DNA from 3 places in the Streptomyces sp. NPDC096132 genome. Region 1 is predicted to be linked to each of the others. Evidence: riboswitches for the same ligand, from Rfam matches in the RefSeq annotation. Region 1 holds a riboswitch; each other region holds the start of a gene.
What was found. A riboswitch is a leader RNA that binds a small molecule or an ion and turns the genes downstream of it on or off. The one in region 1 is predicted to bind cobalamin.

Region 1 (10,423 bases):
CTCCCGGTCGCTGGGAGAAAACGATCTCGAGACTTTCAATAAGCCGAATAGCCCACAGTTGCGCAGTGAACAAGTTCCTTACTTTCTCTCAGGCGCGAAAAACAACCGAGGACTAGGGAGCCTTCAGACTTTCGTCGTTTTCTACGGCGATCCATGGAATAGACTCAGCTCCGTAGGACCCACAGAAATGCGGGACATGATCGAACAGCCCCCCGCACACGCAATCCATGCCCTTCAGGACGACACTGGTCTATTCTCGGAGTTGAGCGAGCTATGTGAACGAGTCTTTCAGCGCCCACTAACACTGGACACGTTGAGCAAAAGCATGAACATTCGAGTAGGCAAGCCTACCGTTGAAGCTCCCCCCGTGGATCAAGTCACACAAGAATACAGGACAGCACTTTCAGATCTGCCGCGCCTCGAAAACCAAGGGGACGGCATGCGCAGTTTCATCGGATTGATGCTACCGCTCATTACGGCAAGTTATCAGATCATCATGATTGATGAGCCAGAGGCATTCCTGCACCCCCCTCAGGCCACGCAACTAGGTAAGATCCTGGGGGATTTGGCACGGCAGAAAAAAGTGCAGGTGATCATGGCGACCCATGACAAGAACGTACTTTCCGGCCTGCTGCAATCTGAAGCCGACATCTCGATTGTTCGACTGGATAGAACCTCTGATAATGCCACAACTGCACACCAGTTGAGCGTTCCAAACCTGAAGCGCATTTGGGCTGATCCCGTATTGCGTCACACGAACGTGCTAGAGGGCCTGTTTCACAAACTGACAGTTTTGGCCGAAGGGGATCGAGACTGCACATTCTTCAACGCCACTCTGGAGCACCTCGACACGCAGCAGAAACTTCCCCTGTCTCCGTCCGACGTTCTCTTTGTGCCATCCGGCGGCAAAGGAGGACTTCCGCTACTGATCGACGTCCTGTCTTCCGCCAGTGTTCCTATTGTCGCTAGTCCAGATCTGGACTTCCTCGACGACAAGGACTTTGTAAAACGTCTTATCTCTTCATTCGGTGGGGACTGGGCAGCGTTCGAAAAACTCTACGATCAAGCCACTCAACCCTTTAGGCAGCCACGAGACAAGTTCCAGGTATCGGTAGTCCTGAAATCCTTGAATGAATTCTTTAGAGATCGCCTCAACGACACCTTCGACGCGGCGGTCGCAGAAGACTTTCGCACTTTGGTGCGCGCAAAGGAAAGTCCGTGGAGAGCTTTGAAGAGGTATGGGGTTGCAGCGTGGAATGAGAATCCAGCTGCAGCCCAAGCAGCTACCACTCTTTTGAATAAACTGGATTCCCTCGGAATCGTGGCAGTGCGTGTTGGTGAGCTTGAGAAATTTGCACCCACACTCAATGTCAGGAAAGGACCCGAGTGGGTTCCTGCGGCCATTAAAGACGGCTACCACCGAAAGGAGGCGGCGCAGGATCACCTGAAGAGGCTGGTACTGCCCCCGCGAAACGGACGCGCGCTGCCATCCAACTGACAGGACATCACTCGAACGTGGAGCCCTCCCCCACCCAAACGGCACCGAAGCGCGCACAGCGCAGTGGGCGCTAGCCGGGCCGCCCCTGGGCCGTCCCAGGGCGGCCGACAACGACCAATAACGACAGACAACGGCCGCTCCACGGCTGGTCACAGCGCCCCGCTCAGGCCTCCCCCCTGGCCAATCTGACACTTCATCAGTTCTAGTTATAGTGGGCAATGGCCGTGGAACGGAGGGCAGATGACGAGGACGTTCGATCATGGCGGGGGTGTGCGGTCCCTGCGGGTCCCCATCCCGGACAACCCGCTCGGGTTCACTCTCGTGTACGTCGTCGACACCGACCGGGGGCCCGTGCTGATCGACACCGGGTGGGACGATCCGACGTCCCTGGACTCCCTCGCCGCGGGTCTCACGGCGTGCGGTACGGCGGTGTCGGAGGTGCACGGGGTGGTCGTCACCCACCACCACCCCGACCACCACGGCCTCTGCGGCAAGGTGCGGGAGGCCTCCGGGGCGTGGATCGCGATGCACGCGGCGGACGCGTCGATCGTGCGGCGGACCCGGGAGACCCGAGCCGAGCGCTGGTACACGTACATGGCGGACAAGCTGGCCGCCGCCGGCGCCCCCGACGAGCACATCGCACCCCTGCGCACGGCCCGGCGCCGCACCTTCCCCGGGCTCTCCCCCGCCCTCCCCGACCGCGAGATCACCCCCGGCGAACTCCTCGACCTGCCCGGCCGCCGGCTGCGCGCGATCTGGACGCCGGGCCACACCCCCGGCCATGTCTGCCTCCACCTGGAGGAGGACCACCCGGCCCGGCTCCCCGGGCACGGACGGCTGTTCTCCGGCGACCACCTCCTGCCCGAGATCACCCCCCACATCGGCCTCTACGAGGACCCCGACGACACCACCGTCACCGACCCCCTCGGCGACTACCTCGACTCCCTCGAACGCGTCGGCCGCCTCGCCCCCGCCGAGATCCTCCCGGCCCACCAGTACGCCTTCACCGACGCCCCGTCCCGCGTACAGGAGCTGCTCACCCACCACGAGACCCGTCTCACCGACCTCCACGCCCTGCTCGCCACCCCGCTCACCGCCTGGCAGCTCGCCGAACGCATGGAGTGGAACCGCCCCTGGGACCAGATCCCCTACGGGTCGCGGAACATCGCCGTCTCGGAGGCGGAGGCCCATCTGCGGCGACTGGTGAAGCTGGGGCGGGCGGAGGCGGTGACGGGAAGCGATCCGGTGAGGTACGTGGCGGTGTGACGGGCGCGAGGCGCGGTGAGGTGGAGGGGGTCTCACGGAGCGTTACGTGAAGGTCCGCTGTGAGCGGTGCCGTTCACGGAAGGGAACCACGCCGTTCACGACCCGGCTCTACGGTGCTCCCCACACCCCTCCCGGATTCCCCCTGGGGGCACCACCCATGGACCCGATCGCGCAGCTCCTCGCCGAACGCGCCTGCCAGCGCCTGCTCCTCGACCTCGTCCGCCGTCTCGACCTCGGCGAACCCGGCTCCGTGGCCGAACTGTTCACCGAGGACGGCACATGGGCCTGGCCCGAGGGCGACCGCCTGGTCAAGGGCCGCGCCGCCCTGCGCGCCCACTTCGGTTCCCACCCCGCCGACCGCCACGCCCGCCGGCTGATGGCCGACGTCCGCGTCGAGGTGACGTCCCCGGACACGGCGAGGGCGACCTCGTACTTCACGACGTACCGGGTGGACCCGGCACCGGTCACGGCCGCCCCGGTCGGGATCGGCCACTACGAGGACACCCTCCGCCGCGGCCCCGACGGCTCCTGGCTGCTCGCGGCCCGCACCCTGCGCCTGCCCTGCGACGGCCCGACGCCCCGGCTCTAGCTCGCGAACGACCGGATCAACTCCCCGGCCGCGCCGAGGAGTCCGACCTCCTCCCGGCTCATCGTCGGGTTGGCCGCGCGCCGCCGCAGCGCCTCCGCGAGGCCCTCCTCGGTGAGCCGGGACGGGTCCGCGAGCAGGGAGGCCAGGATCGCGTGGGCCGGTGCGGCGACCGGGTCGGCGGAGACGGCGACCTGGGCGAGGATCACCGAGGACATGCCCCAGTCCAGGCCCGGCTCGCCGTCCTCAGCGGTGCCCCAGTCGATGACCCGGGGGCCGTCGGCGGTGAGGATGACGTTGTCGGGGTGGAGGTCGAGGTGCAGGACGCGCAGGCCGGGCGCGTCCGGGAGACGCCCGGGGACGGCGTGCAGCTCACGCAGCAGCCGGGCGAGGACGGCGCCTGCCTCCTGCGGGCCGAGCGTGCCGGCCCGAACGCCTGGAGCATGGTCGGCCCGTCCAGACGTTCCATCACCAGGTCGGTGCGCGAGCCGGCGGGACGGACCGCGGGCGCGGGGTAGCCGTGCCGCCGTACGTGCGCGATCACCGCCGCCTCCGCCGCGGCGTCGAACCACCCCTCCCGGTCGCGGCGCAGCACCCACCCCTCGTCGATCTCGTACACGTCGGCCGTACGGCCGGAGCCGAGCAGTCGGCCCGGGCCGGGCACCTTCCCCCTGATGGTCATGGCCAGAACATAGCGGGCCCCGACCGGCCCCGGAGTCACCCTCACAGCCACCCCTCAGGCGCTTGGCTACCTGCGGGTAGAGTGACCGGGTCGTCATCACACCCGTACAGGGGGAAGCCGGTGCAATTCCGGCGCTGACCCCGCAACCGTGAGCCACCACGCCGGTGGCGAGCCGGACTGCCCCGTACGGGACGTTGACCGGCTCACGTGCACGGCAACCCGCCGTCGCACGGCACCGTCGAGGTCTACGGAGCCGAGCCGCCGGGGCGTCCCGTGCTGCCCGGCTCCCCGGATCTCCCGACCGGGAGAGGCACCCGCCGATCATGAAGTTCCGCCGCAGCGCCACGGCCCTGGCCGCCACCACCACCGTCGTGGCCGCCGGCACCGCCGTCGTCCTGGGTGCCGCCGTCCCCTCCGTCGCCGCCACCCCCTCGCCCTCCGCGCCGGTCGCGCTACCCGACGGCCTGTACGGCACCGCCGACCCCACGTACGACGGCGTGTGGCGCCAGTCGCTCGCGCTGCTGGCGCAGGACACGGTGGGCGTGACCCCGGCCGACAAGGCGGTGGAGTGGCTGGCGGGGCAGCAGTGCGCCGACGGCGCGTTCGCACCGTTCCGCGCCGACGCCGCCAAGTCCTGCGACGCCAAGCTCCTGACCGACACCAACAGCACGGCCGCCGCCGTCCAGGCCCTGGCCGCCCTCGGCGGGTACGACGCCGTGACCGACAAGGCCGTCGCCTGGCTGAAGTCCGTGCAGAACGAGGACGGCGGCTGGGGCTACTCCCCCGGCGGGGCCAGCGACACCAACTCGACGTCCGTCGTCGTCGGCGCGCTGACCGCCGTGGGAGAGCAGCCCGGCAAGGTCCGCAAGGACGACCGGTCCCCGTACGACGCCCTGGTGAAGCTCGCCCTGCCGTGCAAGGGCGACGGGGCGGGCGCGTTCGCCTACCAGCCGGACAAGAAGGGCGGGCTCGCCGCCAACGCGGACGCCACGGCGGCGGGCGTGGTGGGCGCGCTCGGCAAGGGGCTGGTGGTGAAGGGCGGCAAGCAGGCCGCCGCGACCTGCGCCGACGCCGGCTACCCGACCCCGCAGCAGGCCGCCGCCAACGGCGCCTCCTACCTCGCGGGGGCCCTCACCGAGGACGGGTATCTGAAGTCCGTCCTGCCTGGAGCCGAGGACCAGCCCGACTACGGCAACACCGCCGACGCGGTGGTCGCGCTCGCCGCGCAGGGCGGGGCCGCGCGGGCGGAGAAGCCGCTGCGGTGGCTGGAGCGGAACTCCGCGTCCTGGGCGAAGCAGAGCGGCCCCGCCGCCTACGCCCAGCTCGTCTTCGCGGCGCACGCCACGGGCACCGACCCCCGTGACTTCGGCGGCACCGACCTGGTCGCACAACTCAACGCGACCGGGCCCGCGCCGCGGACCGAGCAGGTTCTCGAGAACACGGACACGGCGGAGCAGAAGGACACGGCAGAGAAGAAGGACGACGGCGACACGGGCTACGGCACCTGGTGGACCGTCGGTGTCTTCCTCGTCGCCGGCATCGGCATCGGCTTCCTGATCAGCGGCCGCAGGAAGCAGCAGCCGTGATGCGCCCCGCCCGCGCCCTGCTCCTGGCGCTGACGTTCCTTCTCCTGGCCCCTGCCCCGGCCCACGCCACCGGCTACCGCTACTGGTCCTTCTGGGAACGCACCGGCGACCAGTGGACGTACGCCACCGAGGGACCGGGCACGGCCCGCCCCTCCGACGGTGACGTCCAGGGCTTCCGCTTCGCGGTCAGCGAGGACTCGCAGGACGCGTCCCAGCCGCGGGGCGCGGCCTCCTTCGGCGCGATCTGCGCGAGGACGCCCGCGAAGTCAGGTACGAAGCGGGTCGCCCTGGTCATCGACTTCGGCACGCGGAAGGACGCCCCGTCCGGCGAAACCCCGCCGGCCCTCCGCTGGGCCTGCGCCCAGGTCTCCCCCGACGCCACCACGGCCCAGGCCCTCGCCCAGACCGCCAAGCCCCTCCGCTACGACACGAACGCCCTGCTCTGCGCCATCGCCGACTACCCGAGAACGGGCTGCGGCGAGCAGGTCTCCACGGACAACACGAACGAACCGAAGAAGCCGACGGCAACGAAGGAGACAGGCAAGGACACGGGCCCGTCCGTGGGGGTGTACGCGGGCGCGGCCGTCGTGGCCGCCCTGGCAGCAGCAGCGATCTGGCAAGCCCGCCGGCGGAGGAATGACTGACCGCCGCGGCTGCGGGCAGCCATGCCGAAGCCCGCGTAGCTGCGGGCAGTCGTGCCGAAACCCGCGTAGCTGCGGGCAGTCGTGCCGCTGGGGCGGCACGGGTGGGCGCAGCGGCACCCCGCAAGCGCGGGCAAGCGAACCCACCCGCCCACAGCAACCCAGCTCCACGCTGCCGCTACGAGCAGGCACCCCCACCCCCCTCCACCCCGCCGCCTGGTGGCTCTGGTCCCTCTCCCTCGGCACAGCCGCCACCCGCACCACCAACCCCCTCCTCCTCACCCTCCTCCTCACCACCTCCGCCTACGTCGTGGCCACCTGCCGCCCCCGCGCCCAGACCGCCGCCCCCTGGACCCGCTCCTACTCCGCCTTCCTCAAACTCGCCCTCGCCGTCATAGCCATCCGCCTCCTCTTCACCGTCACCCTCGGCTCCCCCATCCCCGGCACCCACACCCTCCTCACCCTCCCCGAGGTCCCCCTCCCCACCTGGGCCCAGGGCATCCGCGTAGGCGGCCCGGTCACCGCCGAGGCCCTCCTCTTCTCCCTCTACGACGCCCTCCGCCTCGCCACCCTCCTCGTCTGTGTCGGCGCGGCGAACGCCCTCGCCAGCCCCTCCCGCCTCCTGAAGTCCCTCCCCGGCGCCCTGTACGAGACCGGCGTGGCCGTCGTGGTCGCCCTCACCTTCGCCCCGAACCTCATCGCCGACGTCCACCGCCTGCGCGCCGCCCGCCGTCTCCGGGGCCGCCCGGACCGAGGCATCCGGGGCCTGCTCCAGGTGGGCCTGCCCGTCCTGGAAGGCGCCCTCGAACGCTCCGTCGCCCTCGCCGCCGCGATGGACACCCGGGGCTACGGCCGTACCGCCGACGTCCCCGCCCCCGTCCGCCGTACGACGACGGCCCTCACCCTCGGCGGCCTGCTCGGCGTCTGCGCGGGAACGTACGGACTACTCACCGCCGCCGGAGCCGACTACGGCCTCCCCCTCCTCCTCGCCGGCCTCACCGCCGCCCTCGCCGGACTGCGCCTGGGCGGCCGCCGTTCCCCGCGCACCCGCTACCGCCCCGACCGCTGGACCCCGCGCGCCTGCCTGACCGCCGCCTCCGGCATCGCGACGGCCACCCTCCTCACCCTCGCCGCCACCACGGACCCGACGGCCCTCCACCCCGGGGTGGTCCCGCTGACCGCGCCCACCCTCCCCCTCTGGCCGGCCGCGGCGGTCCTGCTGGGCCTCCTCCCCGCCTTCCTGCACAAGGAGCAGCCGTCGTGATCCGTTTCGAGAACGTCTCCGTGGCCTACGACGGCTCCCCCCGACCCGCCCTCCACCACGTCGACTTCACGATCCCCGAAGGCGAACTCGTCCTCCTCGCGGGCCCGTCCGGCGTCGGCAAGTCCACGCTCCTCGGCACGGTGTCCGGCCTGGTCCCGCACTTCACCGGGGGCACCCTGCACGGCCGTGTCACGGTCGCGGGCCGCGACACCCGTACCCACAAGCCGCGCGAACTCGCCGACGTGGTGGGCACGGTGGGCCAGGACCCGCTCTCGCACTTCGTGACGGACACGGTCGAGGAGGAGCTGGCCTACGGCATGGAGTCGCTCGGCCTCCCGCCGGACGTCATGCGCCGCCGCGTCGAGGAGACCCTCGACCTCCTCGGCCTCGCCGCCCTGCGCGACCGCCCGCTGGCCTCCCTCTCCGGCGGCCAGCAGCAGCGCGTCGCGATCGGCTCGGTCCTCACCCCGCACCCCCGCGTCCTCGTCCTCGACGAACCGACCTCCGCCCTGGACCCGGCCGCCGCCGAGGAGGTCCTCGCCGTCCTCCTTCGCCTCGTCCACGACCTCGGTACGACGGTGCTGCTCGCGGAACACCGTCTGGAACGCGTCCTCCAGTACGCCGACCGGGTCGCCCTCCTCCCGGCCCCGGGAGCGGCCCCGCGCCTCGGCATCCCGGCCGAGATCATGGCCGTATCGCCGGTGTACCCGCCGGTGGTGGACCTGGGCCGGCTGGCGGGCTGGTCCCCGCTCCCCCTGACGGTCCGCGACGCCCGCCGCAGGGCAGCCGAGCTGCGCACCCGCCTCGACGAGCACGAGCCCCATCCCGTGGCACCTACGGCACCTCACCTCGTCGTACCCGCAGCACCCAACGCCGTAGTACCCGCAGCGCCCCACCCCGTACAGGCACCGCTCCCTTCCCCCGCCCGTCGCCTCTTCCGCCGCACCCGTCGGGCACTCGCACCCGCACCCGCACCCGCACCCCCTGCCGAAGCCCACGCCCTCTCCGTCCGCCGCGACCGCGTCCAGGCCCTGCGCCGCGTCGATCTCAGCGTGTCCCCCGGGGAGACCATCGCCCTCATGGGCCGCAACGGCGCCGGGAAGTCCACGCTCCTCTCCGCCTTCACCGGTCTCGTCGAGCCGTCCGCCGGTGCGGTCCGTGTGGGCGGCGCGACCCCGCACCGCACGCCGCCCCGGGATCTGGTGCGCCGGGTCGGGCTGGTCCCGCAGGAACCCCGTGACCTGCTGTACGCCGACACGGTCGCCGCCGAGTGCGCGGCGGCCGACCGGGACGCCGGCGCCGACCCCGGCACCTGCCGTGACCTGGTCGGCGAGCTTCTCCCGGGGATCACCGACGGCATCCACCCGCGCGACCTCTCCGAGGGCCAGCGCCTCACGCTCGCGCTCGCCGTGGTCCTGACCGCCCGGCCGCCTCTGCTCCTCCTCGACGAACCGACCCGGGGCCTGGACTACGCGGCAAAAGCCCGCCTGGTCGCCGTCCTGCGCGAGCTGGCGACGGCGGGGCACGCGATCGTCCTCGCCACGCACGACGTGGAACTGGCCGCCGAGCTGGCCCACCGGGTCGTCCTGCTCGCCGAGGGCGAGGTGATCGCCGACGGCCCGACGGCGGAGGTGATCGTCTCCTCCCCCTCCTTCGCCCCGCAGGTGACGAAGATCCTGGCCCCGCAGCCGTGGCTCACGGTCACGCAGGTGAGGGAGGCACTCGCATGACCCGGACCGGAGCCGTCCCCCTGGGCCCCCGCTCCCTTCTCTCCCTGGTGCTGGTCAGCACGGTCGGCGTCATCGCCTTCTCCTGGCCCTTCCTCGCCCCGCCCAGCTCCACCCTGAACGCCCACGCCCAGGACGCCCCCTGGCTCTTCGCGGGCCTGCTGGTGCTGCTGGTGGCGGTGGTGGCGGCGACGATCTCGGAGTCAGGGCTCGGCGCGAAGGCGGTCGCCATGCTGGGCGTACTCGCCGCGACGGGTGCCGCCCTGCGCCCGATCGGAGCCGGTACGGCCGGCATCGAGCCCATGTTCTTCCTGATGGTGCTGAGCGGCCGGGTCCTCGGCCCGGGCTTCGGCTTCGTGCTCGGCTCGGTCACGATGTTCGCGTCCGCCCTGCTCACGGGCGGGGTGGGGCCCTGGATGCCCTTCCAGATGCTGGCGATGGGCTGGTTCACGATGGGCGCGGGCCTGCTCCCGGGCCGGGCCGGCCTGCGCGGCCGTACGGAACTCGCGCTGCTCTCCCTCTACGGCTTCCTCGCCGCCTTCGCCTACGGCACGGCGATGAACATGGCCGGCTGGCCGTTCATGGGCACGCTCGCCTCGCGCATCGCGTTCGACCCGGACGCGGCGGTCCCCACGAACCTGGCCCGCTTCGTGGCGTACTGCGTGGCGACCTCGCTGGGCTGGGACCTGGGCCGGGCGGTCGTCACCGTCGTCCTCACGCTGGCCCTCGGCCCGGCCGTGCTCAAGGCGCTACGCAGAGCAACCCGGCGGGCCGCGTTCGAGACCGCGGTCACGTTCGAGGACCGTTGACCGGTGAAGCACCCCACATGACTCACATCACCTACTAGTCACCCTAGTGGTGCATATCGGACGCCATGTCCACGCCATCATACCCTCTGACCTGCGGATTGAGAGCCAGGTCACACAAACGACCTTCACCCCAAGTACGGCCACAACTAGCAAAAGGGGTCTTTGCGGACGCTTCCGGATCCTGCTTCTCTGGATGACGTCGCACGGCGCCGACAAGCCCACGGGCCTCGGCGCCGACGCATGCAGCGGGCAGGCGATCAGCCAGTCACCTCGTAGCGCACCGCGACCGCATCTGTCCCCGAAGAAAAAGGTTCTCCGTGTCCGTCTCCGTCATCCGCCGCATCGCCGCCCCCAAGAAGGCCCT
Region 2 (10,423 bases), on a different contig from region 1:
GACCAGCGGATAGCCCATCACCAGCAGGAGGATGAGCAGACAGGGCGCGAGCAGCAGCCAGGGTGTGCCGGCGGACGTCCGCCCGGCCCGCGGTCTGCCCGGTGGGGCGGGCGGTGGGGGTGACGGCCGCGTCGGCGGCACCTTGGCGGGGGTGGTCGTGTCTGCGGCACTCATCCGCGCGCTCCTCAGCGGTCCCTCGGGTCGTACGAGAAGCGGGGCCCCGTCCCCGAGAACACCCTCCGGGTGTGACGGGGCCCCGCCGTCAGGTCACGAGTTGTTGATGACCTTGTCGATCGCGGCGTCCGCTTCCTTCGCGGCGTCCTCGACGCTCTTCTTGCCGGTGCCGATGGACTGCAGCATGTTCTGCAGGACCTGGGCCTTCTCGACCTGGCCCCAGCCGGGGGCCATCGGGACGAACCAGTTGGACTCGGCCGCGGTGGCCGGGACGGCCGTCGCCGGGTCGCTCTTGAGGGTCGCGAGGTCGGTCTTGTTGTTGGGCAGGTTGCCCTTGGCCATCAGGCCCTTCTGACCGGAGGGGCCGGTGAAGGCGTTGATCCACTCGGCGGCGAGGTCCTGCGCGTCCGACTTCACCGGGACGGCGAGGTCGGAGCCGCCGAGGAAGACCGGGAGGTTCTTGCCGGACGGGCCGGGCATCACGAAGTTCTCGACGTTGCCGGCGAGCTTGCCGGTCTTGTCGTTCTCCTTCGCCGCGGCGGTCGCGCCCTCCCAGGCGGGGGCGAAGATCATGCCGGACTTGCCCTGGCCGTAGACGATGTACCGGTCGGACTCGTCCTTGGTCTTGTCGCCGTGCATGTACTTGTCGACGACGTTCTTGAACTCGTTGAGGCCCTTGATGGACTCCGGCGAGGACAGGTTGGCCTTCCACTTGCCGCCCGACTCGACGGCGATCGAGCCACCGGCGTCGTAGACGAAGGACATGGCCGCGTACCAGTCACGGGTGGGCTGGTACCAGGCGGAGAACTTGTCGCCCTCCTTCTTCTGGACCTTGTCGAGGGCGGCGGTGAGCTCGGCGTAGGTCTTCGGCGTGGACTTCACGCCGACCTTGGCGAAGACGTCCTTGCGCCAGTTGGCGACACGGCCGCCGGCGTAGTACGGGACGCCGTAGGTCTTGCCGTCGTAGGTCACGGAGGCCTTGAGGCCGTCGAGCCAGGCGGAGGAGTTGTCGAACTTCGAGGCGTCGAGGGGGGCGAAGGCGCCCTTGACCATGTAACCGAGCATCTCGGTGTTGCCCATCTCGACGACGTCGGGGGCCTTGTCGGTGGCGAGGACCGCGTCGAGCTTGGCGTTCTTGTCGGGCCAGCCGTAGTACTCGTGGGTGATCTTGAGGCCGGGGTGCTTCTTCTGCACCGCCGCGTCGGCCGCCTTCACCAGCGCGGGCCAGTTGTTCTGAGCGTCCACGGTCAGCCAGACCGTCAGTTCCTTGGCGTCGGACCCCTTCGAGTCCCCACTGCCCTTGTCGTCACCGCACGCCGCGATGGAGACCATCATGCCCGCGATACCGATCGCGGCTATCAGCTTGCGCTTCACGCCACCCTCCTCAGGATGCCCACAGACCCCCCGGGCCATGGAGGCCGGGACCTGGACCAATGGTGTAGACCAGTGCGCAGAGCTTGGCTCAGACCATTGGGCCTGTCAAGAGTGGCCGAAACCCCTTTGACCAGCCGTTATGGGACCTACATATGCAGGAACCTTTAAGTAAGAAACCGTCGAAAACATCGACCCTGTGGCACGCGGGCGCGGTAGACCACTTGCCGGTCTGGACTAGACCAGCAAAGGTTGCAACGGTATACAGAGGGGATCACGGAACAACGGGGCACGGGGCTCCGTGTCCGTGCCACGATGTGACCCGCATCCGGAGCCGGGAAGGCAGGCCATGAGCACCGACGTCAGCAGTGCGGAGAACGAGGGTGGGACGACCGTCCGTACCGCGCGCGTGCCCAAGTACTACCGCCTGAAGAAGCACCTGCTCGACATGACGGAGACCCAGGCACCGGGCACCCCGGTCCCGCCGGAGCGGACCCTGGCGGCCGAGTTCGACACCTCGCGCACGACCGTCCGCCAGGCCCTTCAGGAACTGGTCGTCGAGGGGCGCCTGGAGCGCATCCAGGGCAAGGGCACGTTCGTCGCCAAGCCGAAGGTCTCCCAGGCCCTGCAACTCACCTCGTACACCGAGGACATGCGCGCCCAGGGCCTCGAACCCACCTCCCAGCTGCTGGACGTCGGCTACATCACCGCCGACGACACCCTCGCCGGCCTGCTCGACATCACCGCCGGCAGCCGGGTGCTGCGCGTCGAGCGGCTGCGCATGGCCAACGGCGAGCCCATGGCCATCGAGACCACCCACCTCTCGGCGAAGCGCTTCCCCGCCCTGCGCAGGTCGCTGGTCAAGTACACGTCCCTGTACACGGCGCTGGCCGAGGTCTACGACGTCCATCTCGCCGAGGCCGAGGAGACCATCGAGACCTCCCTGGCCACCCCGCGCGAGGCCGGCCTGCTCGGCACCGACGTCGGCCTGCCCATGCTGATGCTCTCCCGCCACTCGCTGGACAAGGAGGGCCAGCCGGTGGAGTGGGTGCGGTCCGTCTACCGGGGCGACCGGTACAAGTTCGTGGCACGTCTGAAGCGGCCCACCGAGTAGAGAGTCTGTGGAGGCTCTTCCGCTGGGCTTACCCGTCACTTACATTGCCTGCGCATTACAACAGTGATCAAGGCGATCAGTGAGGGGACGGAAGCCGCCGATGTCAGAATCCCCGGAAGTGCCCAAGGAGCCGGTGGTGACGCCTGTGCGCGTCGCCATCGCACTCTGTCTGTTCGCGCCCTTCGTGGCGATGCTGTGGGTGGGTTCCTACGCCAAGGTGGACCCGGCGTTCATCGGGATCCCCTTCTTCTACTGGTACCAGATGCTCTGGGTGCTGATCTCCACCGCGCTCACGATGGTGGCGTACAAGCTGTGGCAGCGTGACCAGCGGGCGCGCCGGGGAGGTGCCGGCCGATGAAGGACGGCGTGAACGGCGTGGCACTCGCCGTCTTCATCTTCTTCTTCCTGGCCGTCACGGTCATGGGCTTCCTGGCCGCCCGCTGGCGCCAGGCCGAGAACGAGCACAGCCTCGACGAATGGGGCCTGGGCGGCCGGTCGTTCGGCACCTGGATCACCTGGTTCCTGCTCGGCGGCGACCTGTACACGGCGTACACCTTCGTCGCCGTACCGGCGGCGATCTACGCGGCGGGCGCGGCCGGCTTCTTCGCGGTCCCGTACACGATCCTCGTGTACCCGCTGATCTTCACCTTCCTCCCCCGCCTCTGGTCCGTCTCCCACAAGCACGGGTACGTGACGACCTCGGACTTCGTGCGCGGGCGCTGGGGCTCGAAGGGCCTGTCGCTGGCGGTGGCGCTGACCGGCATCCTGGCAACGATGCCATACATCGCACTGCAGCTCGTGGGCATCCAGGCGGTGCTGGACGTGATGGGCGTCGGAGGCGGCGAGAACACGAACTGGTTCGTGAAGGACCTCCCCCTGCTGATCGCCTTCGGCGTCCTGGCGGCCTACACCTACTCCTCCGGCCTGCGGGCCCCCGCGCTGATCGCGTTCGTGAAGGACACGCTGATCTACATCGTCATCGCGGTGGCGATCATCTACATCCCGATCAAGCTGGGCGGGTTCGACGACATCTTCGCCAAGGCGGGTGAGGCGTTCAGCCAGACCAACCCGGCGACGGGCAAGCCGCGCGGCGCGCTGACCCCGGCGGAACCGGGCCAGTGGACGTACGCCACCCTGGCCCTCGGCTCCGCGCTCGCGCTGTTCATGTACCCGCACTCGATCACCGCGACGCTCTCCTCCAAGAGCCGTGAGGTGATCCGCCGCAACACCACGATCCTGCCGCTGTACTCCCTGATGCTGGGCCTGCTGGCACTGCTGGGCTTCATGGCGATCGCGGCCGGGGTCAAGGTCACCAACGGGCAGCTGGCGATCCCGCAGCTGTTCGAGGACATGTTCCCGGCGTGGTTCGCGGGTGTGGCGTTCGCGGCGATCGGCATCGGCGCGCTCGTCCCGGCGGCCATCATGTCGATCGCGGCCGCGAACCTCTTCACCCGCAACATCTACAAGGACTTCATCAAGCCGGACGCCACTCCGGAGCAGGAGACACGGGTCTCCAAGCTGGTGTCCCTCCTGGTGAAGGTGGGCGCCCTGGTCTTCGTCCTCACCATGGACAAGACGGTCGCCATCAACTTCCAGCTCCTGGGCGGCATCTGGATCCTGCAGACCTTCCCGGCCCTGGTCGGCGGCCTCTTCACCCGCTGGTTCCACCGCTGGGCCCTGCTCGCCGGCTGGGCGGTCGGCATGATCTACGGCACGGTCGCCGCGTACGGCGTCGCCTCCCCGACCCAGAAGCACTTCGGCGGCTCGGCGAAGGAGATCCCGGGCATCGGCGAGATCGGCTACATCGGCCTCACGGCCTTCGTCCTGAACGTGGCGGTGACGGTGGTCCTGACCTTCGCCCTGAAGGCCCTGAAGGCCCCCGAGGGCATCGACGAGACCAGGCCGGAGGACTACACGGCGGACGCGGGGGACCCGGGAGTGCAGGTGGAACTGCCGCCGGCCACCGCGGGTTCGGCCCACTAGAGGTCTCCGGGCTGTCGGCGGGCCGTCGGGGAAAACCGGCGGCCCGCCGTCGTGTCTCTGGGGCACACTGCGCGGCATGGACATCAGGATCAGGGAAGCGGTACCGACCGAGTACGAGGCACTCGGTGAGATCACCGCCCAGGCATATCTCCAGGACGGCCTTCTCGACTACGGCGAGGGGGACGAGTATCTGCCGGTGCTGAAGGATGTGGCCGCTCGTGCGGCCGCCGCCGCGGTGCTGGTCGCCGTGGAGGGGGAACGGCTGCTGGGCGGGGTCACGTTCGTCGCCGGCCCCGGCCCGGTCGCCGACATCGCGCGCACCGGCGAGGCCGAGATCCGCGCGCTCGCGGTCGCGCACGCGGCGCGTGGCCGGGGGGCCGGAGAATCCCTCGTACGGGCCTGCGTCGACCGCGCGCGGGCCACGGAGGGCTGCACGGCCCTCGTCCTGTCGAGCCAGCGCAGCATGCACACCGCGCACCGGATCTACGAACGTCTCGGCTTCGTTCGCACGCCCGAGCGGGACTGGAATCCCGTGCCGCACCTGGACGACCTCACTCTCCTCACCTACAAGTTGACCCTCTGAAACCACCCCGACACAACATCTGGGGGTGGCGTGACAGGCGAGCACAAGATGTATGCTCATGCTCGCTGTCGCCACAGGGGAATCCGGTGCGAATCCGGAACTGTCCCGCAACGGTGTACTTGTGTGCGTACTACCCATGTCCGCACGCCTGTTCAGTCCGAGGACCTGCCGGCAGCGCACCCGGCCGTCCGGCTCGGGTGCCTTGACGTCCGGGCCTCGTGGAGTGGGCCGGTGGACGCGACGCCGTGCGCGCTCGTGTGCTGCCCCCTGCCCTCCGCCAGGCCCCTGCCGAGCGAGGGAGAGCCCCACGTGACCATCGCGCCAGCCGATCCGGCCTCAGCCACCCAGCTGGACACCGACGGTCCCGGTGCCGCACTGCTGCGGACCCTGACCGAGCTGACCGCCGACCTCCCCGACGCCGACCCCGGCCGGGTCGCCGCCGCCGCGCTGCGCGGCCGGTCCGCGCGGGCGGACGAGCGGGAGCTGCGCGAGCTGGCCACGGAGGCGGCCGCCGGCCTGATCTCCGAGGACCCCGCCTACTCGAAGCTGGCCGCCCGGCTGCTCACGATCTCCATCGCCGCCGAGGCCGCCTCCCAGGGCGTGACCTCGTTCACCGAGTCCGTGGCCGTCGGCCACCGCGAGGGGCTCGTCGCCGACCGCACCGCCGACTTCGTACGGCTGCACGCGGCCCGCCTGAACGCACTGATCGACCCGGCCGCCGACGACCGCTTCGGCTACTTCGGGCTCCGCACCCTCCACAGCCGCTACCTCCTGCGCCATCCCCACACGCGCAAGGTCGTCGAGACGCCCCAGCACTTCCTGCTGCGGGTGGCGAGCGGCCTCGCCGAGGACGACACCGCCCGCTCCGTCGACGAAGTCGCCGCGCTCCACGGACTCATGAGCCGGCTCGACTACCTGCCGTCCTCCCCCACGCTCTTCAACTCCGGCACCCGGCACCCCCAGATGTCGTCCTGCTACCTCCTCGACTCCCCGCTGGACGAGCTGGACTCCCTCTACGACCGCTACCACCAGGTGGCCCGGCTGTCGAAGCACGCCGGCGGCATCGGGCTGTCGTACAGCAGGATCCGCTCCCGCGGGTCCCTCATCCGCGGCACCAACGGGCACTCCAACGGCATCGTCCCGTTCCTGAAGACCCTGGACGCCTCCGTCGCCGCCGTGAACCAGGGCGGCCGGCGCAAGGGCGCGGCCGCGGTCTACCTGGAGACCTGGCACTCCGACATCGAGGAGTTCCTGGAGCTGCGCGACAACACGGGTGAGGACGCCCGCCGTACGCACAACCTGAACCTCGCGCACTGGATCCCGGACGAGTTCATGCGCCGGGTGAACGAGGACGGCACCTGGTCGCTGTTCTCCCCCTCGGACGTGCCGGAACTGGTCGACCTGTGGGGTGCGGAGTTCGATGCCGCGTACCGGAAGGCGGAGGCGGCCGGGCTCGCCAAGAAGACCATCCCGGCCCGTGATCTGTACGGCCGCATGATGCGGACCCTCGCGCAGACCGGCAACGGCTGGATGACCTTCAAGGACGCGGCCAACCGCACCGCCAACCAGACGGCCGAGCCGGGCCAGGTGATCCACTCCTCGAACCTCTGCACGGAGATCCTGGAGGTCACCAACGACGGCGAGACGGCGGTCTGCAACCTGGGTTCGGTGAACCTGGGCGCCTTCGTGGTCGACGGGGACATCGACTGGGAGCGGCTGGACACCACCGTCCGCACGGCCGTCACCTTCCTCGACCGGGTCGTCGACATCAACTTCTATCCGACCGAGCAGGCGGGCCGGTCGAACGCCAAGTGGCGTCCGGTGGGCCTGGGCGCGATGGGGCTGCAGGACGTCTTCTTCAAGCTGCGGCTGCCCTTCGACTCCGCCGAGGCGAAGCAACTCTCCACCCGGATCGCCGAGCGGATCATGCTCGCCGCGTACGAGGCGTCCGCCGACCTGGCCGAGCGCAACGGCCCGCTGCCGGCCTGGGACAAGACCCGTACCGCCCGCGGTGTGCTGCACCCGGACCACTACGGCGTCGCGTTCACCTGGCCGGAGCGCTGGGCGGCGCTGCGCGAGCGGATCGCGACGACCGGCCTGCGCAACTCGCTGCTCCTCGCCATCGCGCCGACGGCCACCATCGCCTCGATCGCCGGTGTGTACGAGTGCATCGAGCCGCAGGTGTCCAACCTCTTCAAGCGCGAGACGCTGTCCGGCGAGTTCCTCCAGGTCAACTCGTACCTGGTGCAGGACCTCAAGGAGCTCGGCGTCTGGGACGCCCGCACGCGTGAGGCGCTGCGGGACTCCAATGGCTCGGTGCAGGACTTCGCGTGGATCCCGGCCGATGTCCGCGCCCTGTACCGCACGGCGTGGGAGATCCCGCAGCGCGGCCTGATCGACATGGCCGCGGCCCGCACCCCGTATCTGGACCAGGCCCAGTCCCTGAACCTGTTCCTGGAGACGCCGACCATCGGCAAGCTCTCCTCGATGTACGCGTACGCCTGGAAGTCGGGCCTGAAGACGACGTACTACCTGCGCTCGCGCCCGGCGACCCGGATCGCCCGCGCCGCCCAGGCGCAGACCCCAGCCGCCATCCCCGTCCAGCAGGCCGCCGACCCCGACGCCGTCGCCTGCTCCCTTGAGAACCCCGAGTCCTGCGAGGCCTGCCAGTAATGACCACCGAAGCCAAGAACCTGCTCGACCCGGGCTTCGAGCTGACTCTCCGTCCGATGCGCTACCCGGACTTCTACGAGCGCTACCGGGACGCCATCAAGAACACCTGGACCGTGGAGGAGGTCGACCTCCACTCGGACGTCGCCGACCTCGCGAAGCTGTCCCCGATGGAACAGCACCTGATCGGCCGGCTGGTCGCCTTCTTCGCAACGGGCGACTCGATCGTGGCGAACAACCTGGTGCTGACGCTGTACAAGCACATCAACTCCCCCGAGGCGCGCCTGTATCTCAGCAGGCAGCTCTTCGAGGAGGCCGTCCACGTCCAGTTCTATCTGACCCTGCTGGACACCTACCTCCCCGACCCGGACGACCGCGCCGCCGCGTTCGACGCCGTGGAGAACATCCCCTCGATCCGCGAGAAGGCCGAGTTCTGCTTCAAGTGGATCAACGAGGTCGAGAAGCTGGACCGCCTGGAGTCCCAGGCCGACCGCCGCCGCTTCCTGCTCAACCTGATCTGCTTCGCTGCCTGCATCGAGGGCCTGTTCTTCTACGGCGCCTTCGCGTACGTCTACTGGTTCCGCAGCCGGGGTCTGCTGCACGGCCTCGCCACCGGCACCAACTGGGTGTTCCGGGACGAGACCATGCACATGAGCTTCGCGTTCGACGTGGTCGACACCGTCCGCAAGGAGGAGCCGGAGCTCTTCGACGAGCAGCTCCAGCAGCAGGTCACGGACATGCTCCGGGAGGCCGTCGAGGCCGAGCTGCAGTTCGCCCGTGACCTGTGCGGCGACGGCCTGCCGGGCATGAACACCGAATCGATGCGGCAGTACCTGGAGTGCGTCGCCGACCAGCGCCTCACCCGCCTGGGCTTCGCCCCGGTGTACGGCTCGGAGAACCCGTTCTCCTTCATGGAGCTGCAGGGCGTCCAGGAGCTGACCAACTTCTTCGAGCGCCGTCCGTCGGCGTACCAGGTCGCGGTGGAGGGCACCGTCGACCTGGACGAGGACTTCTGAACGCTCGAGCCCCTCAGGTCACTTCAGGGTGACCGCGTCCCCGGCCGACACGATCCGAGCGGTCGTCGTCGTGCCGGGGAAGTACCAGCGCCAGCTGCCCGCCGCCGTGACGGTCACCTTGGTGCTGAGCTTCCCGGCGGCGCCCGTCTTCACCGTCCTGACGGTGCTGTAGTGGGCGGCGCCGGCCTTCCGGTACTGGAGCTTGACCTCCTGCCCGGTGAAACCGTGGTAGCTCAGGTCCTCCCAGTTGGCCCGCGACAGCTTGCCGGTGACGGTGACCTTCGTGCCCTTGGCGACCTTCTCCGGGGTGATGACCGTGGTGAGCTTCGAGGCGCGCTTGACCTTGTAGCGGGCGATGTCGTCGGAGATCCAGTAGTTCCCGTCATTCGCCTTGACGGTGGCGTTGACCTGCCACACGCCGGCGATCCGGTTGGAGTCGATGTCGTCACCGGACGGGATCCAGGCCGGGTCGACCGTCATCGTCGCCGTGCAGACGGACGTGGTCGACGACTTCTTCCGGCACGTGGTGCCGGACCAGTCGAAGAAGCCGTACAGGTTCGACCGGTTGAAGGTGCTCACGTGCGTGAGCCCCTTCACCCCCGAGTTGTCCTTGACGGTGATGGCGATGGGGAAGGTGACCTTGTTCGTCGTCCCGACGGTCACGTTCTTCCCGCCGTTGACCACGGTCGACACCACCCGGACATCGCCCGTCCCCTCCGCGTGGGCCCCCGTGGCCGTCACCAGGATGAGGGCCGCGGCCCCAACTCCCGCGGCCCATACCGTTCTTCGCATGATCCTCCCCTTGTCAGTCGGTCAGGAGAGGCTACACACGCGTGCGAATCAAGCGTCCCGCATTTCTGATCTCGCGGTCGATGCGGCGGTCCCGGACGACGCCGGCCACCGAGGGGGCGACCAGGAACGCCAGGATCACCAGGACGGTGATCATTCCGATGAGGCCTTCGATCTGGTTCGTATGCATGTCACCACTGTCCCGCCGAACACTCCTTACTGGGAGTGGCAGGACTGCCGTACACCTTCAAATTCCTGCCACCTCGGGTGCACACTGGAGGCATGCTGCAGAACGTGGCCGCCGTCCTGCTCGACGGTGTGCATCCCTTCGAACTGGGTGTGGTCTGCGAGGTCTTCGGCGTCGACCGCCGTGACGAGGGACTGCCGGTGTACGACTTCGCGGTGGTCTCGGCCGAGGGCCCGTCACTGGGCACGCATGTCGGCGGACTGAGCGTCTCCACGCCGTACGGTCTGGACCGGCTCGACGAGGCCGATCTGATCGCCCTGCCCGCCGGCAGCGGCTACCACCTGCGGGAGTACCCGCCGGAGCTGCTCGAGGCCCTGAGACGGGCGGTGGCGCGCGGGACGCGTGTGCTGAGCGTGTGTTCCGGGGTCTTCGTGCTCGGTGCCGCCGGGCTGCTCGACGGCCGGCGCTGTGCGGTGCACTGGCACCACGCGGAGGCCCTGGCCCGCCAGTACCCGCGGGCGGTCGTCGAGCCCGAC
Region 3 (10,423 bases), 650 kb from region 1:
CACTGGTGGACCCTGTGCACCGGCGGCAGCCCCGACTTCGCGCCCGATCACGCACTGTGGATCGCCCGTTACGGCTCGGCCGACGCGGGGAAACTGCCCGCCGGATGGTCGTCGTGGACCTTCTGGCAGTACGCCGATCGGGGCGCCCTTCCGGGTGACCAGAATCTCTTCAACGGCTCGGCGGACCAGTTGGCGAGGTTCAGCAAGGGCGCCTAGCCAAGGGGCGCTTGGGCCGCCGTATCGAACAGAGTGGCGGCGCTCACATTTGGACACCTTGATGCCCGACTCAGTTCACCTTCCGTTCACCCAGGTTACCTACCTTCAACGAGCCAATGACGCTCGAACGATTGCCTGGGTAAATGGAAAACTTCTCGCTGATCCTCGCGATTGTGGTGGTAACCGCACTTGCGTTCGATTTCACGAACGGTTTTCACGACACCGCCAACGCGATGGCCACGACCATCTCGACCGGTGCACTCAAGCCCAAGGTCGCGGTGGCCATGTCCGCCGTGCTCAACCTTGTGGGCGCATTCCTCTCGGTGGAGGTCGCCAACACGATCTCCAAGGGTCTCGTCGACGAGACCGGCATCCGTCCCGAGGTCATCTTCGCCGCCCTGGTCGGCGCGATCCTCTGGAACCTGCTGACCTGGCTGGTGGGCCTGCCCTCCAGTTCCTCCCACGCCCTCATGGGCGGCCTGATCGGCGCCACCATCGCCTCCGCGGGCATGGGCGCGGTCCACGGTGACGTCCTGGTCACCAAGGTCCTGATCCCGGCGATCGCGGCCCCGCTGGTCGCGGGCATCGCCGCGATGCTGGCGACGCGCCTGTCCTACACCCTCGGCAAGAAGGCCGACGGCAAGGCCGCGGCGAAGGGCTACCGCGCGGGCCAGATCGCCTCGGCCGGCCTGGTCTCCCTGGCACACGGCACGAACGACGCGCAGAAGACGATGGGCATCATCACCCTCGCCCTGGTCGCCGGCGGTGCCGTCGCCCCCGACTCCGACCCGCCCACCTGGGTCATCCTCTCCGCCGGCCTGGCCATCGCGCTCGGCACCTACCTCGGCGGCTGGCGCATCATCCGCACCATGGGCAAGGGCCTGACCGACCTCCAGCCGCAGCAGGGCTTCGCCGCCCAGACCAGCGCGGCGACGGTCATCCTGGCCTCCTCCCACCTCGGCTTCTCCCTCTCCACCACGCACTCCGTCTCCGGTTCGGTGATGGGCGCGGGGCTGGGCCGCAAGGGCGGCGTGGTCCGCTGGTCCACGGCGACCCGGATGTTCGTGGCCTGGGGTCTGACCCTCCCGGCGGCCGCCCTGGTGGGCGCGCTGGCCGAGTCGGTCACCAACCTGGGCGACTGGGGCACGGCGGTCGTCGCGGTCTTCCTCGTCGCCTCCAGCGCGGCAATCTGGAAGATCTCCCGCCGCGAGGTCGTGGACGCGTCGAACGTCAACGAGACCGAGGAGCCTCCGGGTGTGATCACCACGGCGATCGCGGCCGTCACCCCGCCTCCGGCGGGCACGGTCACCGACGACCTGTCGGCCACCATCCCGTCCCCGGCCGCAGCCGCCACCGCCGAGCCCACGGCCCCCGCCGCCTGAGCCCGCCCACCCGGTACGAAGGAAGAGAAACAGCATGAAGATCGACTGGGCGGCCCTGGGCTCCGTCTTCGGCGTCAGCCTCGTGGTCACGGTGGCCCTCGTGGCCCTCTTCACCCTCGGCGTCATGGGCCTGTCCCGCCAGGAGCGGGCGGCCGCGGAGGGCGGCTCCGCCACCCTCGCGGCCACGGGCGCGTACGCGTGCTTCGCGGCCTGCGCGGCCGCGGTGGCGTACGGGATCTCACTGATCGTCGCCTGACCCAGCTGCTCGAACACCCTGGGGGTGCGGGACGGATCGCCGTTCCGCACCCCTTCTCCGTGCCCTCGCGCACCACCCCCGTGTGGGGTTCTGCACACTCTCCCCCTGCAGGTCAACGGCAAGTTGACGGCTCTTCCGGGGGCGTGGTGGACTGCCGGAGCCATGTACGGCGGCAGAAGAGGAAGCCGGTGTGAATCCGGCGCGGTCCCGCCACTGTCACCGGGGTAGGTAGCCCCGGGAGCCAGGAACTCTCACCGCCGGTCTCGTCGAACCAGGGCGTGGACACCCTGAGTGAGGACATATCGCCATGCTCGCTCGGCCGTTGAGGTACAGCACCGGTTCGCTGCCCGATCCCGCGGCCGGCTGAGCCGATGCGTGCCGATCGCGTCTTCGCGTACGGCGCCGCCCTCGGCCTCCTCGGTGACGCGCTCCTCGGTGATCCTCGCCGGGGGCATCCGGTCGCCGTGTTCGGGCGGGCCGCCGGTGCCGTGGAGCGGGTGCTGTGGCGGGACCACCGGGGGTGGGGCGCGCTGCACACCGCCCTGTGTGCCGGTGGCGCGGTGGCCCTGGGGGCCGTCGCCGAGAAGGCCGTACGCCGCTCCCCCGCCGTCTCCGTCTCTCTCACCGCCGCCGCCACCTGGGCCGTGGTCGGCGGGACCTCGCTGGCCCGCGAGGCCCGAACCATCGGGCGGGCCCTCGAAGCGGGGAACGTCGAGGGCGCGCGGGCCCGGTTGCCGCATCTGTGCGGGCGGGATCCGCAGGCGCTCGACGCCGACGGGATCGCGCGGGCGGTCGTGGAGTCCGTCGCCGAGAACACCTCCGACGCCGTCGTGGGGGCGCTGGTGTGGGGTGCCGTGGGCGGGGTGCCGGGGCTGCTCGGGTTCCGGGCCGTCAACACGCTGGACGCCATGGTGGGGCACAAGTCCGCCCGCCATCGGCGGTTCGGGTGGGCCTCCGCCCGGCTCGACGACCTCGCCGGGTGGCCGGGGGCGCGGCTGACCGCCGTACTCGCCACCGCGGCCGGGGACGATCCCCGGGGTGCCGTACGGGCCTGGCGGGCGGACGCGCGCAGGCATCCCAGCCCCAACGCCGGTCCCGTCGAGGCCTCGTTCGCGGGGGCCCTCGGGGTGCGGCTGGGCGGGACGCTGTCGTACGGCGGCCGGGTCGAGCACCGGCCCGTGCTCAACGGGGAAGGACGCGCGGTCGCCACGGGCGACATCGAGCGGGCCGTACGGCTCTCCCGGCGCGTCGGTCTGCTCGCGCTCGGCGTGGCTGTCGCCGGGCGCCTCATCGCAAGGGGGAACAGGTCATGAGCGGGGGTCTCCTCGTCGCCGGCACCACCTCCGACGCCGGCAAGAGTGTCGTCACCGCCGGGATCTGCCGGTGGCTGGTGCGGCAGGGGGTGAAGGTCGCGCCCTTCAAGGCGCAGAACATGTCCCTCAATTCGTTCGTGACGAAGGAAGGGGCCGAGATCGGGCGGGCCCAGGCGATGCAGGCGCAGGCCTGTCGCGTCGAGCCGACGGCTCTCATGAATCCGGTGCTGCTCAAGCCCGGCGGTGAGCAGAGCAGTCAGGTCGTGCTGCTCGGGAAGCCGGTCGGGGAGCTGAGTGCCCGTGGGTATCACGGGGGGCGGCAGCAGCGGCTTCTCGGGACCGTTCTCGACTGTCTCGCCGAGTTGCGGGGCACGTATGACGCGGTGATCTGTGAGGGGGCCGGTTCGCCCGCCGAGATCAATCTCCGGCGGACCGACATCGTCAACATGGGGATCGCCCGGAACGCCGGGCTCCCCGTGCTCGTCGTCGGCGACATCGACCGCGGGGGCGTGTTCGCCTCGTTCTTCGGGACCGTCGCGCTCCTCTCCCCCGAGGACCAGGCACTCGTCGCCGGGTTCCTCGTCAACAAGTTCCGGGGGGACGTATCGCTCCTCGAACCGGGGCTCGACATGCTGCACGGGCTCACCGGACGGCGGACCTACGGTGTCCTGCCGTTCCGGCACGGGCTGGGGATCGACGAGGAGGACGGGCTGAGGGTCTCCCTGCGCGGGACCGTGCGGGAGTCGAACGTCTCCCCGCCCGTGGGCGACGACGTGCTGCGGGTGGCCGTGTGCGCGATCCCACTGATGTCCAACTTCACGGACGTGGACGCCCTCGCCGCCGAACCCGGTGTCGTCGTGCGGTTCGTGGACCGCCCCGAGGAGCTCGCCGACGCCGACCTCGTCGTGATCCCGGGGACCCGGGGGACCGTACGGGCGCTGGAGTGGCTGCGGGAGCGCGGGCTGGCGGACGCCCTGAGGCAGCGGGCCGCCGAGGGGCGGCCGGTCCTCGGCATCTGCGGCGGCTTCCAGATCCTCGGCGAGCACATCGAGGACGAGGTCGAGAGCCGGCAGGGGCAGGTGGAAGGGCTCGGTGTCCTTCCCGTCCGGGTGCGGTTCGCCCGGGAGAAGACCCTCACCCGGCCGGTGGGCGAGGCCCTCGGCGAGCGGGTCGAGGGGTACGAGATCCATCACGGGGTCGCCGACGTCCATGGAGGGGACGCGTTCATCTCTGATGACAAAGGACACAGCCTGGACGGCTGCCGGGTCGGGCAGACCTGGGGGACGCACTGGCACGGCTCGCTGGAGTCGGACGGCTTCCGGCGGGCGTTCCTGCGCGAGGTGGCGGCCGCCGCGGGCCGCCGGTTCGTGCCGGCCGCCGACACCTCCTTCGCCGCGCTGCGCGAGGAGCAGCTCGACCGGCTCGGCGACCTGATCGAACAGCACGCGGACACGGACGCGCTCTGGCGGCTCATCGAGTCGGGCGCGCCGCAAGGACTGCCTTTCATTCCACCGGGAGCGCCCGCATGAGCACAGTGTTGTTGTTGTCGACCGCCGACACCGATCTGCTGGCGGCCCGGGCCGCTTCCGGCGCCGGCTACCGGATCGGCAACCCCACCCGCGTCGACGTCACGGACGAGCTGCCCGGTCTCCTCGACGGCGCCGACATCGCCGTCGTACGACTGCTCGGCGGGAAGCGGGCCTGGGAGGACGGGCTTGCCGCGCTGAAGGCGTCCGGGATCCCGACCGTGCTGCTGGGCGGCGAGACCGTGCCGGACGCCGAGCTGATGGCCGAGTCGTCGGTGCCGGCGGGTGTCGTCGCGGAGGCGCTCCGGTATCTCGTCGAGGGCGGGCCCGCCAACCTGACCGAGCTGGCGCGGTTCCTCTCCGACACCGTGCTGCTGACGGGCGAGGGGTTCGTCGAGCCGCAGAAGATGCCGGAGTACGGCGTCCACGGCTCGTATGCCTACGAGGAAGGCCGACCCACCGTCGGCGTGCTCTTCTACCGGGCCCATGAACTCAGCGGCAACACCGCCTTTGTGGACACCCTCTGCGATGCCATCGAGGCGGGCGGCGCCAACGCCCTTCCCGTGTACTGCGGTTCGCTGCGCGGCGCCGACCCCGAGCTGTACGGGATCCTGGGGAAGACGGACGCCCTCGTCGCCACCGTCCTCGCCGCCGGTGGCACCCACGCCTCGCAGGCCTCGGCGGGCGGGGACGAGGAGGCCTGGGACATCGGGGCGCTCGCCGATCTCAACGTGCCGGTGCTGCAAGGGCTTTGTCTTACGTCGTCCAAGGCGGCCTGGGACGATTCGGACGCCGCGCTCTCCCCCATGGACGCGGCGATGCAGGTCGCGATCCCGGAGTTCGACGGGCGGCTGATCACCGTGCCGTTCTCCTTCAAGGAGCAGGGGCCGGACGACGTCCCGGTGTACGTGGCCGACCCGGAGCGGGCCGCTCGGGTCGCCGGAATCGCCGTACGGCACGCGAAGTTGAGGCACAAGCCGAACGCGGAGAAGAAGCTGGCGCTGGTGTTCACCGCGTATCCGACCAAGCATTCGCGGGTCGGCAACGCGGTGGGGCTGGACACGCCCGCTTCGGCGGTGCGGGTGCTGGACGCGCTGTCTCAGGCGGGCTACGCGCTCACCGAGTACCCCGACAACGGCGACGAGTTGATCCACCGGCTCATCAACGCCGGTGGGCACGACGTCGAGTGGCTCACCGAGGAGCAGTTGGCCGCCGCGCCCGCGCGGGTGCCGCTCGCCGACTACCGGGCGTGGTTCGACAAGCTGGACCCGTCGTTGCGGGACGCGATGCTGGAGGCGTGGGGCGAACCGCCGGGTTCGCTGTACGTCGACGGGGACGACGTCGTGCTGGCGTCTCTCCAGTTCGGGAACGTCGTCGTCATGATCCAGCCGCCGCGCGGCTTCGGGGAGAACCCGATCGCGATCTACCACGACCCGGACATGCCTCCATCGCACCACTACATGGCCGCGTACCGGTGGCTCGACAACAGCTTCGGCGCCGACGCCGTCGTCCACATGGGCAAGCACGGCACGATGGAGTGGCTGCCGGGCAAGGGGCTTGGGCTGAGCGGGGGTTGCGCGCCGGACGCCGTCCTCGGTGACCTGCCGCTGATCTACCCCTTCATCGTCAACGACCCCGGCGAGGGCACCCAGGCCAAGCGGCGCGGGCACGCCACCGTCGTCGACCACCTGGTGCCGCCGATGGCGCGCGCGGACACGTACGGCGACCTGGCGAAGCTGGAGCAGCTCCTCGACGAGTACGCGCTCGTCTCCGACCTGGACCCGACGAAGGCACCGGCCGTCCGGGCGCAGATCTGGACGCTGGTGAAGGCGGCCGAGCTCCACCACGACCTGCATGTGGACGAGCAGCCGGAGGACGCCGACTTCGACGAGTTCGTCATGCACATCGACGGCTATCTGTGCGAGATCAAGGACGTGCAGATCCGCGACGGGCTGCACATCCTCGGCGGCGGTCCGGTCGGCGAGCCGCGCGTGAACCTCGTGCTCGCCGTCCTGCGCGCCTCTCAGGTGTGGGGCGGGCAGGCGAATGCCCTGCCGGGGCTGCGGGCGTCCTTCGCGGCCCATTTCGGGCTGGTCGAGAAGGAACTGCTGGCCGAGCCGGGCGCGCCGGTGAAGGTGCCGGTGGAGCTCTCCGACCTCGTCGAGGGTCCGTCGCGCACGGCCGCCGACGCGATCGACCTGCTGGAGCAGCTGTGCCGGCGGGTCGCGGAGGGGATGGAGGCGCGGGACTGGGACGTCTCGGTCGTCCCGGCCGTCCTGCGCGGGGTGCTCGGTGTGGAACTCCCGGACGGCGTCGCCGTGTTGGAGTTCGCCTGCACCGAGGTCGTGCCTCGCCTCGCGAAGACCACCGACGAGATCGGCCACATCCTCAAGGCCCTCGACGGCGGTTACGTCCCGGCCGGCCCCTCCGGCTCGCCCACCCGGGGTCTGGTCAACGTCCTCCCGACCGGCCGCAACTTCTACTCCGTCGACCCCAAGGCCATCCCGTCCAGGCTGAGCTGGGAGGTCGGGCAGTCGCTCGCCGACTCGCTCGTCCAGCGGTATCTGCAGGACACGGGCGAGTACCCGAAGTCGGTGGGCCTGACGGTCTGGGGTACGTCGGCCATGCGTACGCAGGGCGACGACATCGCGGAGATCCTGGCGCTGCTGGGCTGCCGTCCCGTCTGGGACGACGCCTCGCGCCGGGTGACGGGCTTCGAGGTGGTCCCGCTCGCCGAGCTGGGCCGGCCGCGCATCGACGTCACCGTGCGCATCTCCGGCTTCTTCCGGGACGCGTTCCCGCACGTGGTCGGGCTGATCGACGACGCCGTGCGCGAGGTCGCCGAGCTGGACGAGCCCGCCGACCAGAACCATGTGCGCGCCCACGCCGACGCGGACACCGCCGAGCACGGCGACCGGCGGCGGGCGACGGCCCGGATCTTCGGGTCCAAGCCGGGGGCGTACGGCGCCGGTCTGCTGCCGCTGATCGACGCCCGCAACTGGCGCTCGGACGCCGACCTCGCCGAGGTGTACGCCGTCTGGGGCGGCTACGCCTACGGGCGGGGGCTCGACGGGCGGGCGGCGCGCGGGGACATGGAGACCGCGTTCAAGCGGATCGCCGTCGCCGCCAAGAACGTCGACACGCGCGAGCACGACCTCGTCGACGCCGACGACTACTTCCAGTACCACGGCGGCATGGTCGCCATGGTGCGGCACCTGACGGGCGCCAACCCCGAGGCGTACGTGGGTGATTCCGCCGTACCGGACCAGGTGAGGACCCGCACGCTGGGCGAGGAGACGCACCGTGTGTTCCGCGCCCGGGTGGTCAACCCGCGCTGGATGGCGGCCATGCGCCGGCACGGCTACAAGGGCGCCTTCGAGATGGCGGCGACCGTCGACTACCTGTTCGGCTACGACGCGACGGCGGGCGTGGTCGACGACTGGATGTACGAGAAGCTCAGCGCCGAGTACGTCTTCGACGCGGAGAACCGGGACTTCATGAAGAAGTCCAACCCGTGGGCCCTGCGGGGTATCACCGAGCGGCTCCTGGAGGCCGCCGATCGCGGGCTGTGGGCCGAGCCGGACGCCGACACGCTCGAGCGGCTGCGGGCCACCTACCTGGAGCTGGAAGGCGACTTGGAGGGCGACCAGTGACCACCCCCTTCCCCTTTACGGCCGTCGTCGGCCAGGACGACCTGCGGCTCGCGCTGCTGCTGAACGCCGTGTCGCCGGCGGTCGGCGGGGTGCTGGTGCGTGGCGAGAAGGGCACCGCCAAGTCGACGGCCGTCCGCGCTCTTTCGGCGCTCATGCCGACCCTGGACGTCGTCTCCGGCTGCCGGTTCTCCTGCGACCCCGGCTCCCCCGACCCGGCGTGCCCGGACGGGCCGCACGAGCCGGGGGCGTTCGAGACACGGCCCGCGCGGATGGTCGAGCTGCCGGTGGGTGCCTCGGAGGACCGGCTGGTGGGCGCGCTCGACATCGAGCGGGCGCTGGCCGAGGGCGTCAGGGCCTTCGAGCCCGGCCTGCTCGCCGACGCGCACCGCGGGATCCTGTACGTCGACGAGGTCAACCTCCTCCACGACCACCTGGTCGACCTGCTGCTGGACGCGGCGGCGATGGGCGCGTCGTACGTCGAGCGCGAGGGTGTCTCCGTACGGCATGCCGCGCGTTTCCTGCTCGTCGGGACCATGAACCCCGAGGAGGGCGAGCTGCGGCCGCAGCTGCTCGACCGGTTCGGGCTGACCGTGGAGGTGGCCGCCTCGCGCGAACCCGACCAGCGGGTGGAGGTCGTCCGGCGCCGGCTGGCCTACGACGACGATCCCGCGGGTTTCGCCGAGCGGTGGGCGGACGAGGAGTCCGCCGTACGGGCACGGATCGTGGCGGCGCGGGAGCTGTTGCCGTCGGTGCGGCTGGGCGACGGGGCGCTGCGGCAGATCGCGGCGACCTGCGCGGCGTTCGAGGTGGACGGCATGCGGGCCGACATCGTGATGGCGCGCACGGCCACCGCGCTGGCCGCCTGGGCCGGGCGGACGGACGTCCTCGCGGAGGACGTGCGGCAGGCGGCGCTGCTCGCGCTGCCGCACCGCAGGCGCCGCAATCCCTTCGACGCGCCGGGGCTCGACGAGGACAAGCTCGACCAGACGCTGGAGGAGTTCAGCGGGGCGGACGACGAGGACCCGGATCCCGGCCCGGACGGGCCCGGCGGGGGTGGCGGGCAGCCGCCGTCCGAGGGGCCGCGGGCCGACGGTGGCTCCGGTGCGCGCCCCGAGGCCGGGGAGGGCGGGGAGCCGCAGGCGTCCGGTGCGGGCGAGCAGTCCCCCGTACGGGCCTCCGAGCCGTTCCGTACCAAGGTGCTGAGCGTCCCCGGGATCGGTGAGGGTGCCGCCGGGCGGCGCTCGCGGGCGCGGACCGAGCACGGGCGGACCACCGGGGCCCGGCGGCCCCGGGGGACGCTCACCAAGCTGCACCTGGCGGCGACCGTGCAGGCCGCCGCGCCGCACCAGCGGGCGCGGGGGCGCTCGGGACCGGGGCTCGTGGTGCGGCGGGACGATCTGCGGCAGGCGACGCGGGAGGGGCGTGAGGGGAACCTCGTGCTGTTCGTGGTCGACGCCTCCGGATCGATGGCGGCCCGGCAGCGGATGAGTGCCGTCAAGGGCGCTGTTCTGTCCCTGCTCCTTGACGCCTATCAGCGGCGGGACAAGGTCGGGCTGGTGACGTTCCGGGGCGCGGCCGCCGATGTCGCGTTGCCGCCGACCTCGTCGGTGGACGCGGCCGCCGCCCGGCTGGAGTCGCTGCCCACCGGGGGGCGTACGCCGCTCGCCGCCGGGCTGCTGAAGGCGCACGACGTGCTGCGGGTGGAGCGGCTGCGGGATCCGGCGCGGCGGGCACTGGTCGTCGTGGTGACGGACGGGCGGGCCACCGGTGGGACGGAGCCCGTGGCGCTCGCGGGGCGGGCGGCGCGGCTGTTCGCCGCCGAGGGCGTGGCGTCGGTGGTCGTGGACTGCGAGTCGGGGCCGGTGCGACTGGGGCTCGCCGGGCAGCTCGCGGGTGAGCTGGGAGGCACGGCGGTGACGCTCGACGAGTTGCGGGCGGAGTCGATCGCCGGGCTGGTGAAGGACGTACAGGGTCGTTCGAGGAGGGCCGCGTAATGCCGCAGGGACAGCCGAGTGTCGTGCCGGACGACGGACTGACGACCCGGCAGCGTCGTAACCGGCCGCTCGTGGTGGTGCAC

Region 2: linked by a shared signal. The riboswitch ahead of ACIRF9_RS29245 (ribonucleoside-diphosphate reductase subunit alpha) and the one ahead of ACIRF9_RS07705 (prenyltransferase/squalene oxidase repeat-containing protein) in region 1 are both predicted to bind cobalamin.
Region 3: linked by a shared signal. The riboswitch ahead of ACIRF9_RS04740 (cobalamin biosynthesis protein) and the one ahead of ACIRF9_RS07705 (prenyltransferase/squalene oxidase repeat-containing protein) in region 1 are both predicted to bind cobalamin.

The regions. Positions count from the first base shown of each region.
Region 1 is NZ_JBIWGA010000002.1:725,910-736,332, forward strand. It holds gene ACIRF9_RS07685 (ATP-dependent nuclease) at 1-1,498, shown strand, start outside; gene ACIRF9_RS07690 (MBL fold metallo-hydrolase) at 1,739-2,764, shown strand; gene ACIRF9_RS07695 (nuclear transport factor 2 family protein) at 2,922-3,353, shown strand; gene ACIRF9_RS07700 (phosphotransferase family protein) at 3,350-3,922, opposite strand; cobalamin riboswitch at 4,103-4,232, shown strand; gene ACIRF9_RS07705 (prenyltransferase/squalene oxidase repeat-containing protein) at 4,356-5,618, shown strand; gene ACIRF9_RS07710 (SCO2322 family protein) at 5,618-6,262, shown strand; gene ACIRF9_RS07715 (energy-coupling factor transporter transmembrane component T) at 6,255-7,523, shown strand; gene ACIRF9_RS07720 (ABC transporter ATP-binding protein) at 7,520-9,253, shown strand; gene ACIRF9_RS07725 (ECF transporter S component) at 9,250-10,059, shown strand; gene ACIRF9_RS07730 (transglycosylase SLT domain-containing protein) at 10,377-10,423, shown strand, end outside.
Region 2 is NZ_JBIWGA010000013.1:186,313-196,735, reverse strand. It holds gene ACIRF9_RS29275 (carbohydrate ABC transporter permease) at 1-174, opposite strand, end outside; gene ACIRF9_RS29270 (extracellular solute-binding protein) at 268-1,548, opposite strand; gene ACIRF9_RS29265 (GntR family transcriptional regulator) at 1,895-2,659, shown strand; gene ACIRF9_RS29260 (DUF3311 domain-containing protein) at 2,760-3,017, shown strand; gene mctP (monocarboxylate uptake permease MctP) at 3,014-4,642, shown strand; gene ACIRF9_RS29250 (GNAT family N-acetyltransferase) at 4,719-5,225, shown strand; cobalamin riboswitch at 5,271-5,413, shown strand; gene ACIRF9_RS29245 (ribonucleoside-diphosphate reductase subunit alpha) at 5,535-7,898, shown strand; gene ACIRF9_RS29240 (ribonucleotide-diphosphate reductase subunit beta) at 7,898-8,911, shown strand; gene ACIRF9_RS29235 (hypothetical protein) at 8,930-9,703, opposite strand; gene ACIRF9_RS29230 (hypothetical protein) at 9,735-9,890, opposite strand; gene ACIRF9_RS29225 (GlxA family transcriptional regulator) at 9,983-10,423, shown strand, end outside.
Region 3 is NZ_JBIWGA010000002.1:74,181-84,603, forward strand. It holds gene ACIRF9_RS04725 (lysozyme) at 1-216, shown strand, start outside; gene ACIRF9_RS04730 (anion permease) at 360-1,598, shown strand; gene ACIRF9_RS04735 (hypothetical protein) at 1,633-1,854, shown strand; cobalamin riboswitch at 1,984-2,126, shown strand; gene ACIRF9_RS04740 (cobalamin biosynthesis protein) at 2,226-3,167, shown strand; gene ACIRF9_RS04745 (cobyric acid synthase) at 3,164-4,696, shown strand; gene cobN (cobaltochelatase subunit CobN) at 4,693-8,346, shown strand; gene ACIRF9_RS04755 (putative cobaltochelatase) at 8,343-10,340, shown strand; gene cobO (cob(I)yrinic acid a,c-diamide adenosyltransferase) at 10,340-10,423, shown strand, end outside.